DNA from 2 places in the Aliiglaciecola sp. SL4 genome. Region 2 is predicted to be linked to the other one. Evidence: predicted binding sites of a transcription regulator. Region 2 holds the regulator's gene; the other holds the start of a gene.

Region 1 (4,436 bases), on a different contig from region 2:
CATTGGTTCCAGTAGAGGATTCGTTGGTTTTTGATTAAAAGTGGTGTATTTCATTTACCGTCAGTACTCTGTGAGGTTTAACACTAGGCGGCGCATAATGCGCCACCAAACTTGGTTTTTGTCTATATCTTACATGCACCACCGGCACAATCGTCATCTTCTTCAATGACAACTTCTTGCGCCAATGGGGTAGTGGTTTCTTTCTTTAACTCAAGTTGAGATGTATCCGATGCGCCATCTCGAGTGTTGTGATAATACAAAGTTTTGATACCTAGTTTATAGGTGGTCAGTAAGTCTTTTAACAACAACTTCATAGGCACTTTTCCACCTTCATATTTACCAGGATCGTAACTGGTGTTGGCAGAAATTGTTTGATCGATAAATTTTTGCATGATGGCGCATAATTGCAAGTAACCATCGTTAGAGTTGATATCCCATAACAATTCGTATTGCTCTTTCAATCGCTCGTATTCAGGTACTACTTGTTTCAAAACACCATCTTTAGATGATTTAACGCTTATGTGTCCACGCGGTGGTTCAATACCGTTTGTAGCATTAGATATCTGCGATGATGTTTCAGAAGGCATCAAGGCTGATAGGGTACTGTTACGCAGTCCGTGTTCAACAATCTCTTTACGCAAGGTTTCCCAGTCGTAATGAAGGGGTTCATTACATACTTTATCCAAATCCTTTTTATAGGTATCAATGGGCAATATACCTTGAGAATAAGTGGTTTCATTAAACTTAGGACAAGCACCTTTCTCTTTTGCCAAGTTATTTGATGCTTTGAGAAGATAATATTGCATGGCTTCAAAAGTTCTATGAATTAGTGCGTTACCACTGCCATCTGAATATTTTTTACCGTTTTTAGCTAAATAGTAAGCGAAGTTAATAACGCCTATTCCTAGCGTTCTTCTATCGATTGAAGCGCGATATGCTGCTGGAACAGGGTAATCTTGATAATCTAACAAGCTGTCCAAAGCGCGTACTGCTAAGTCAGCCATTTCTTCAAATTCGTCAAGACTTTCAATTGCACCTAGGTTGAACGCTGACAATGTACAAAGGGCTATTTCGCCGTTTTCATCGTTAATGTGCTGCAAAGGCTTAGTAGGTAGCGCGATTTCTAGACATAAATTACTTTGTCTAACTGGCGCTACTTTAGGATCGAACGGGCTGTGGGTATTACAGTGATCTACATTTTGTAGATAAATGCGACCAGTACTTGCGCGTTCTTGCATAAATAAGCTAAATAGCTCAACGGCTTTTATTTTCTTCTTACGAATAGAGTCGTCTTGTTCGTACTTCACATACAAGGCTTCAAATTCATCTTGATCAGCAAAGAAGGCATCATAAAGTCCAGGTACGTCTGAAGGACTGAATAGGGTAATGTGCTGATCCTTGATCATTCTTGTGTACATGAGTTTATTAAACTGCACACCATAGTCGAGGTGACGAACTCGGTTTTCTTCAACACCACGGTTATTTTTGAGTACTAATAAAGACTCAACTTCTAAATGCCACGCTGGGTAAAATAACGTTGCAGCGCCACCACGAACGCCACCTTGCGAACAACTTTTCACTGCGGTTTGAAAGTATTTGTAAAACGGGATACAGCCTGTGTGATAGGCTTCACCACCTCGAATTTCACTCCCTAGTGCACGAATACGGCCCGCATTCACACCGATACCAGCTCGTTGGCTTACGTATTTAACGATGGCACTAGCGGTAGCGTTAATCGAATCTAAACTGTCCCCAGCTTCAATTAATACACAAGAGCTAAATTGACGGGTAGGGGTTCTTACTCCTGACATAATGGGTGTTGGCAACGAAATTTTGAATAGCGAAGCGGCATCATAAAAACGTTTTACATAATCTAAACGCGTATCTTTGGGATAATTCGCAAACAAACAAGCGGCAACCAAAATATATAAAAACTGAGCGCTTTCATAGATTTCACCGGTTACACGGTTTTGAACTAAGTATTTGCCTTCCAATTGTTTCACTGCGGCATAACTAAAATTCATGTCACGCCAATGATCCATATATTGATCTAGTTCATTAAGTTCTTGTTCTGAATAGTCTTCTAAAATGTGTTCGTCGTATTTTCCTTTGGCAACCATGTTTTTAACATGAGTAACTAACGCCGGCGGTTCGAATTGACCGTAGGCTTTTTTACGCAAGTGGAAAACGGCTAGACGAGCAGCTAAATATTGATAGTCTGGAGTGTCTGTTGAAATTAAATCAGCAGCTGATTTGATTAATGTCTCGTGAATATCTTCGGTTTTAATCCCATCATAAAACTGAATATGAGCTTTGATTTCAACTTGAGAAACAGAGACGTTTTTTAATCCCTTCGCAGCCCAAGTTATGACTTTGTGAATTTTGTCCAAGTTTAAGACTTCACGTTCACCATCGCGTTTCGTGACATTTAGAGAGTTATTCATGTATTTGATAGCCGTATAAATAATTAGCGCCGAATGTTCTGAGAAATAAATTTAACGAACACATTATATTTTTTATTAACTTTTTAAATTAATGATGTAGTTTTCTGTCCACACTTATGCGAGTAAATTAATCGCTTTCAACAGCGTTTACTTGTTATTGTTTTTTGAGTAGTTAGAAAAAGTGTGACCAGCACAAGATAGAGGTGTTTGCTTCCGTTTGCAACCCAATATCTGGTGGTTTTATCACCAATAAAACTGAACCAAATGGTAGGTTAGTGTTGACTAACTTAGAAGGGGTATTGTTGAACGAGTTAAGCTGATTGCAAGCTTATTTTTTATTAAATTTTAAAGTTAAATTATTTTTGTAGGTTTAAATCAATTTTTATAATATCACGATATATAGTGTTAAAAATGTTCACAATCACTATATCTGGTATTCTTTATGCTTCCTACCCTCTATTTATGACAAAGCATTGAAGTATAAATTTGATGAATTGTTGTATCAGTTAATATGACACAACTGAGCAAAATCATTGATGGAATAGTCTGCCTTCCAATGGCTAACCTCCTCAGCATCTTTGATGTAACCATAAAGGGCGGCAACACTTACCATGTTTGCGTTTTGCGCCGCTTCGATATCTCGCTTTGCATCTCCTACATACAAAGTATTTTCAGGTGGCAGCGCAAGTATTCTTGCCGCTTCTAATAATGGCATCGGGTGAGGTTTACGTTTAATGTAAGTATCGCCACTAATAATTACCCCACAGTTTTCCATAATGGGAAAGTGGGTAAGTAACTGAGTCGTTAAAAAGCCGGGTTTGTTAGTCACAATGCCCCATGGAATCGAATGTTGATTTAGATGGCTTAAGGTATCTTCCACTCCGTCAAAGCAGGTTGTATCGACACAGACATTTTGTTCATAGTGGTCAAGTAGCATTTGTCTGCAACTGAGTAATTCTTGCTCGGATAAACTGTCGTAGTCATCTGCGAACCCCAATTTTAATAACCCTAAAGCGCCATCTGAAGCAACACACCGATATTCATCGTATTGACAAAGTGGTCGCTTATAATGGGTTAGTACGTGATTTAATGCATTCCCTAAATCCGCAGCTGTATCCAATAAAGTGCCGTCCAAATCAAACAACACACCGGCAAATTTGTTATTAAATAATGGGGGAGTTGAGCTCATATTTATCCTTCACTTTTCTGGCAATGAACTATGTAGTTAACATCCACATTTTGATCCGACAAATAATACTGTTTAGATAACGGATTCAAATGTAACCCTGTCATATGCTGGGGAATCAAATCTGTATTGTCTACCCATGATAACAATTCAGCAGGTTGTATAAATTTTTCATATTCATGGGTACCTTTGGGCACCAAATTTAAAATCTTCTCAGCCCCAACTATGGCCATTAAGTAAGATTTCAAATTTCTATTGAGTGTTGAGAAAAATACATGGCCACCAGGTTTTACCAATGCCGCGCAAGCTTGCACTATAGAAGCAGGATCTGGAACGTGTTCTAACATTTCTAAGCAGGTGACAATATCAAATTGATTGGCGTGCTGAGCGGCCATTTGTTCTGCGGTAATTTGTTGATAGTTAACTTTAACACCAGATTCCAAACCATGAAGACGTGCTACCTCCAGTGATTCTGAAGCCATATCAATACCTGTGACATGACCACCTTGTTTGGCTAAGTATTCAGATAAGATACCGCCACCACATCCAACATCAATGATGTTTTTATCAAACACACCCTCGGTGCGCTGCTGAATATAGTCTCCTCGAAGGGGGTTAATTTCGTGTAAGGGTTTAAATTCACCTTCCAAATCCCACCACCTAGACGCTAAAGCTGCAAATTTGTTTATTTCTGCTGCGTCTACGTTTTGATTGGTCATTGTTTGCTCCTTATTTTCGCTATTTACTATTATAAGCAGTCATTAATTTAGATAACCAGACCTTTATACCCGAAGATATGCTAAAAA
Region 2 (4,436 bases):
GTTCAGCGGCCATAATCAAATCACCTTCGTTTTCCCGATCTTCATCATCCATCAGGATAACCATTTTGCCTTGTTTGATGTCTTCGATTATTTCTTCGATGCTATGCATTGCCATTGTGTGGGGTACTCTATTTTTTAAATTATTCAGTTTTAGTTTGGGTTACTTCAAATAACCATTCTCAGCTAAGAATTGAAGATCTATGCCCTGTTGCTTTTGACTATGTGCGGCTTTATCTCCTAAAATCAACCGCTCTAGATAACGGGCTATCAAATCCACTTCTAAATTCACTAAGCTACCAACTTGGTAATGACCTATTATGGTTTCTTGCAGTGTATGCGGGATCAAAGTCAACATAAATTTAGCACCATCCACATCATTAACAGTTAAACTAACGCCATCAATGGTTATAGAGCCTTTCTCGGAAATATATTTGGCCAGTTCGTCGGGAGCTTGGATCCAGATTTCTAACCAACGATCGATAGGATTGATGGCAACTATTTTGCCAACTCCGTCAACGTGGCCACTAACAATATGGCCACCGAAACGTGAACTCGCTTGCATGGCTTTTTCTAAGTTTACTTTGTCGCCGACGGTGTAATTAGCAAAACCAGAACGTTTAATTGTTTCAGGAGAAACGTCCACGCTGTAGTGCTTATCTGAAAAATCCACAACGGTTAGGCACACGCCATTAGTGGCGATACTGTCACCTAATGCCACATCAGACATATCTAGCTTCTGCACGGCAACGGTCAAGCGAATATCATCGCCCTTAGGTTGTAATTTTGCGATGTGACCGACATCTTCTATTATTCCAGTAAACATTTTTTATAATCCGATATTTGCAGAAGTTTAAATTGCTATTCAGAGGCTAAGTTAAAATGGGCAATCATTTTCAAATCATCACCTACCATTCGAACCCGAGACCATTTTAATATTTTAGCTTGATTCATTTGTGTCAGTTCATCCATCACAAATAAATTCTGACCTTTGTCACCTAATAGTTTGGGCGCCTGATATAAAATCAATTCATCCGCTAGATTTTGTTGTACTAATGTTCCAGCGAGCATGCCACCAGCTTCAACCCAAATTTCATTTAATTGTTTGTCAGATAAAACCTGTAGCATCGCCACCAAATCAAGTTTATTGCCAATACTGTCTATCTGCACTTGTTCTACGCTGTCTCTAATTAACGGGTTCACTTTACGATTGATAATCAAGGTTTGACCTTCCAGATCGAACATTTTGAGATTGTCAGTGAGTTGATTTTTACCATCTAAAATAATTCGTAAGGGTTGACGAAGCTCAGACTCTAACACCCAATTTTTAGCATGATTTAATTCGTTAAATCTTACATTTAAACTTGGATTGTCAGCCAAAACCGTCCCAGATCCAGACAATATTCCACAGCTTTTAGCCCTATGGTCTTGCACATCCGCTCTTGCATGTGGGCCAGTGATCCATTGGCTTTTGCCATTTGCTAACGCCGTTTTACCATCTAGACTAGCGGCTAGTTTAACCGTTACCCAAGGGCGCTTTAGTGTCATTCGTTTAATAAAACCACGATTGAGCTGATGTGCTTGCTCACTCAATAGACCGTGAGATACATCAATTCCCTGTTCGGCTAACCTTTTGAGCCCCCTTCCCGCGACGTTAGGGTTTGGATCCACCATAGCTGCGACCACTCGTTTCACCCCCGCTTGGATAAGCGCATCGGCACAGGGTGGCGTTCGACCAAAGTGACTGCAGGGTTCTAGAGTAACGTAGGCGGTTGCGCCTTGGGCTTGCTTTCCAGCTTGTTTTAAGGCGTGTACTTCAGCGTGGGGAGTCCCCGCTTTATGATGCCAACCTTGGCCGATCACTTCACCATTTTGATTAGCAATAACACAGCCGACATTAGGGTTTGGCGTGGTGGTATATTGACCTTTTCGAGCCAACTTTATGGCAATACTCATAAAGTGGTGATCTAAAGTCGAAAAATTGTAGGAAGGCATTAGGTTACAAATTCCCTAAACAGATAATTCAATCAGGGTTTTTCACCTAATTTGGCAATTTCTTCACCAAACTCTCGAATGTCTTCGAAAGAGCGATAAACCGAAGCGAAACGCACATAAGCCACTTTATCTAGTTCTTTAAGAGCGTCCATTATTAAGCTGCCTAAAAACTCGCTACTGATTTCCCGCTCTCCAGTTGCACGCAAAGAAGATTTCAGCTGACTAATGCAATGCTCTACTTTTTCAGTGCTCACTGGACGCTTTTCTAACGCTCGTAGCAAACCAGCTCGAAGTTTATCTTCGTTGAAAGGTTCTCGCGAACCATCCCGCTTGACCACGCGAGGCATGACTAATTCTGCAATTTCAAAAGTCGTAAATCGCTCGTGACAGGTTGTACATTCTCGTCTGCGACGCACCTGATGACCTTCGGCAACCAATCTGGAATCGATAACTTTAGTTTCTTGTTCAGAGCAGAAAGGACAAAACATAGTCTTATTTTCTTTTCACTATCTATAGATGCTCGCTAAACTAGCATAAAAAAGCAAAAAGGTGATATATGCAAAGGTTAATTTATCTATTATCTATAGTGATAATTATGCTGGGTTCATCAGCAACATCTGCCGATTCAAAATGTGTTGACCTCTCTCAACTGCATTGGATTGTAGGTGACTGGCAAACGATGCCTGATGGTAATACCCAAGAAAAATGGTTGCAAATAAGCGAGGATACATTCACCGGTTCAGGTAGTAGTCGAGATGCTTCTGGGGATTTACAGCAACAAGAAAGTATGCGTTTAGTGCAGATGCAAAGAGAAATCTTTTATTTAGCAAAAGTAGGCCACAATAGTCTTCCTGTGGCCTTTAGAGCTAAAAACTGCGAGCCAAATAGCGTCACCTTGGAAAATCCAAACCACGACTTTCCAAAACAAATAATTTATCTACGCAAGGGTAACAAACTCGTGGCCGAGGTATCAGGTAACAATGGCAAAGGATTTACAGTGCATTATGAATTGAAGCCCGGTAATTGATCATTGTGCTGGTTAGATAGATTCATCTTTAACCAGCTCAAACCCTTCATTTAACCATCCTGTTATACCACCAATTAATTTTTTTACTGGGCGTCCTAATTCAGCAAGCTTTAGGGCTGCCTTGTCAGCACCATTACAATGGGGACCGGCACAATACACCACAAATAAGGTGTCGCTAGGATATGATTGAACAGTCTCTGGTTTAATATTCTTGTGGGGTAAATTTATTGCGTTGGGTAAATGTCCTTGGTCAAAAAGCAATAAACTTCTTACATCTAGTAGCACAAAATCTTGACGGTTATTGCTGATGGCAAAATGCGTGTCCCAACAATCCGTTTCTAAACTAAGTAAGCTCGCAAAATGAGCTTTAGCGACTTCCGCTGCAGCCGCAGGGACTCTTGATACTACTGATGACATAAACGCCTCCATTAAAATGTGAATTTTATTATCAACAACTTAAATGGAATGACCAAGTACCTTGTCGGCCAAATAACGAAGCTTTTGAGACAAAAAAGCCGCTTTAAAAAGCGGCTAATTTTTATTTTGAATAAATGCTAGCCGTAGACTGGGAATTGCTCACACAATGCAACAACTTCAGCTTTTACTCTATCAATGGTGTCAGTACTTTCGATATCATCCAGCACATCACATATCCAATTGGCCACTTGTTTGGCTTGCTCTTCGCCAAAACCTCGGCGCGTAATAGCTGGAGAGCCAATGCGTAAGCCACTGGTTACGAAGGGTGAACGAGGATCATTTGGCACTGAGTTTTTGTTCACTGTAATATTGGCACTGCCCAAAGCAGCATCAGCGTCTTTACCAGTGATATCTTTGTCAATTAAATCAAGCAAGAATAAATGGTTATCCGTGCCATCAGAAACGACTTTGTAACCACGTTCTTGCATCACGCTCACCATGGCTTTTGCATTTACCACAACTTGTTTTTGATATTCTTTGAATTCTGGCTCTAAGGCTTCTTTAAACGCTACCGCTTTTGCCGCAATCACGTGACATAAAGGACCACCTTGATTGCCTGGAAACACAGAACTGTTTAACTTTTTATATATAGTTTCATCACCACAAGCTGACAAAATCAATCCACCACGAGGGCCTGCCAAGGTTTTGTGGGTTGTAGTGGTAACAACATGAGCATGGGGTAATGGATTAGGGTAAATTCCCGCAGCGACTAAACCTGCAACATGGGCCATATCAACTAACAAGTAAGCGCCTACTTTGTCGGCAATCTCACGAAATTTCTGCCAATCAACAATGCCTGAATAGGCAGAGAATCCACCAATAATCATTTTAGGTTTGTGCTCTAGCGCTAACGCTTCTACTTGCTGCATATCAATTTCGCCAGTATCTTCATTTAGACCATATTGCACAGCATTGTAGGTTTTGCCTGAAAAGCTTACAT

What was found. Region 2 encodes NrdR, which represses ribonucleotide reductase genes. Its sites were predicted from a motif close to AAACACNANATNTNGTGTTT; they were not measured.
Region 1: nrdA (class 1a ribonucleoside-diphosphate reductase subunit alpha) is a predicted target of NrdR. The motif match lies at 2,665-2,684, and genes of this name have one in related genera.

The regions. Positions count from the first base shown of each region.
Region 1 covers NZ_JBGOSE010000010.1:25,851-30,286, reverse strand. Annotated here, with positions in the region: gene nrdB (class Ia ribonucleoside-diphosphate reductase subunit beta) at 1-54, opposite strand, end outside; gene nrdA (class 1a ribonucleoside-diphosphate reductase subunit alpha) at 123-2,444, opposite strand; gene AB6T38_RS14195 (HAD family hydrolase) at 2,947-3,633, opposite strand; gene ubiG (bifunctional 2-polyprenyl-6-hydroxyphenol methylase/3-demethylubiquinol 3-O-methyltransferase UbiG) at 3,636-4,349, opposite strand.
Region 2 covers NZ_JBGOSE010000001.1:166,234-170,669, reverse strand. Annotated here, with positions in the region: gene ribBA (bifunctional 3,4-dihydroxy-2-butanone-4-phosphate synthase/GTP cyclohydrolase II) at 1-115, opposite strand, end outside; gene AB6T38_RS00735 (riboflavin synthase) at 161-823, opposite strand; gene ribD (bifunctional diaminohydroxyphosphoribosylaminopyrimidine deaminase/5-amino-6-(5-phosphoribosylamino)uracil reductase RibD) at 859-1,992, opposite strand; gene nrdR (transcriptional regulator NrdR) at 2,025-2,480, opposite strand; gene AB6T38_RS00720 (DUF6265 family protein) at 2,549-3,019, shown strand; gene AB6T38_RS00715 (rhodanese-like domain-containing protein) at 3,032-3,436, opposite strand; gene glyA (serine hydroxymethyltransferase) at 3,574-4,436, opposite strand, start outside.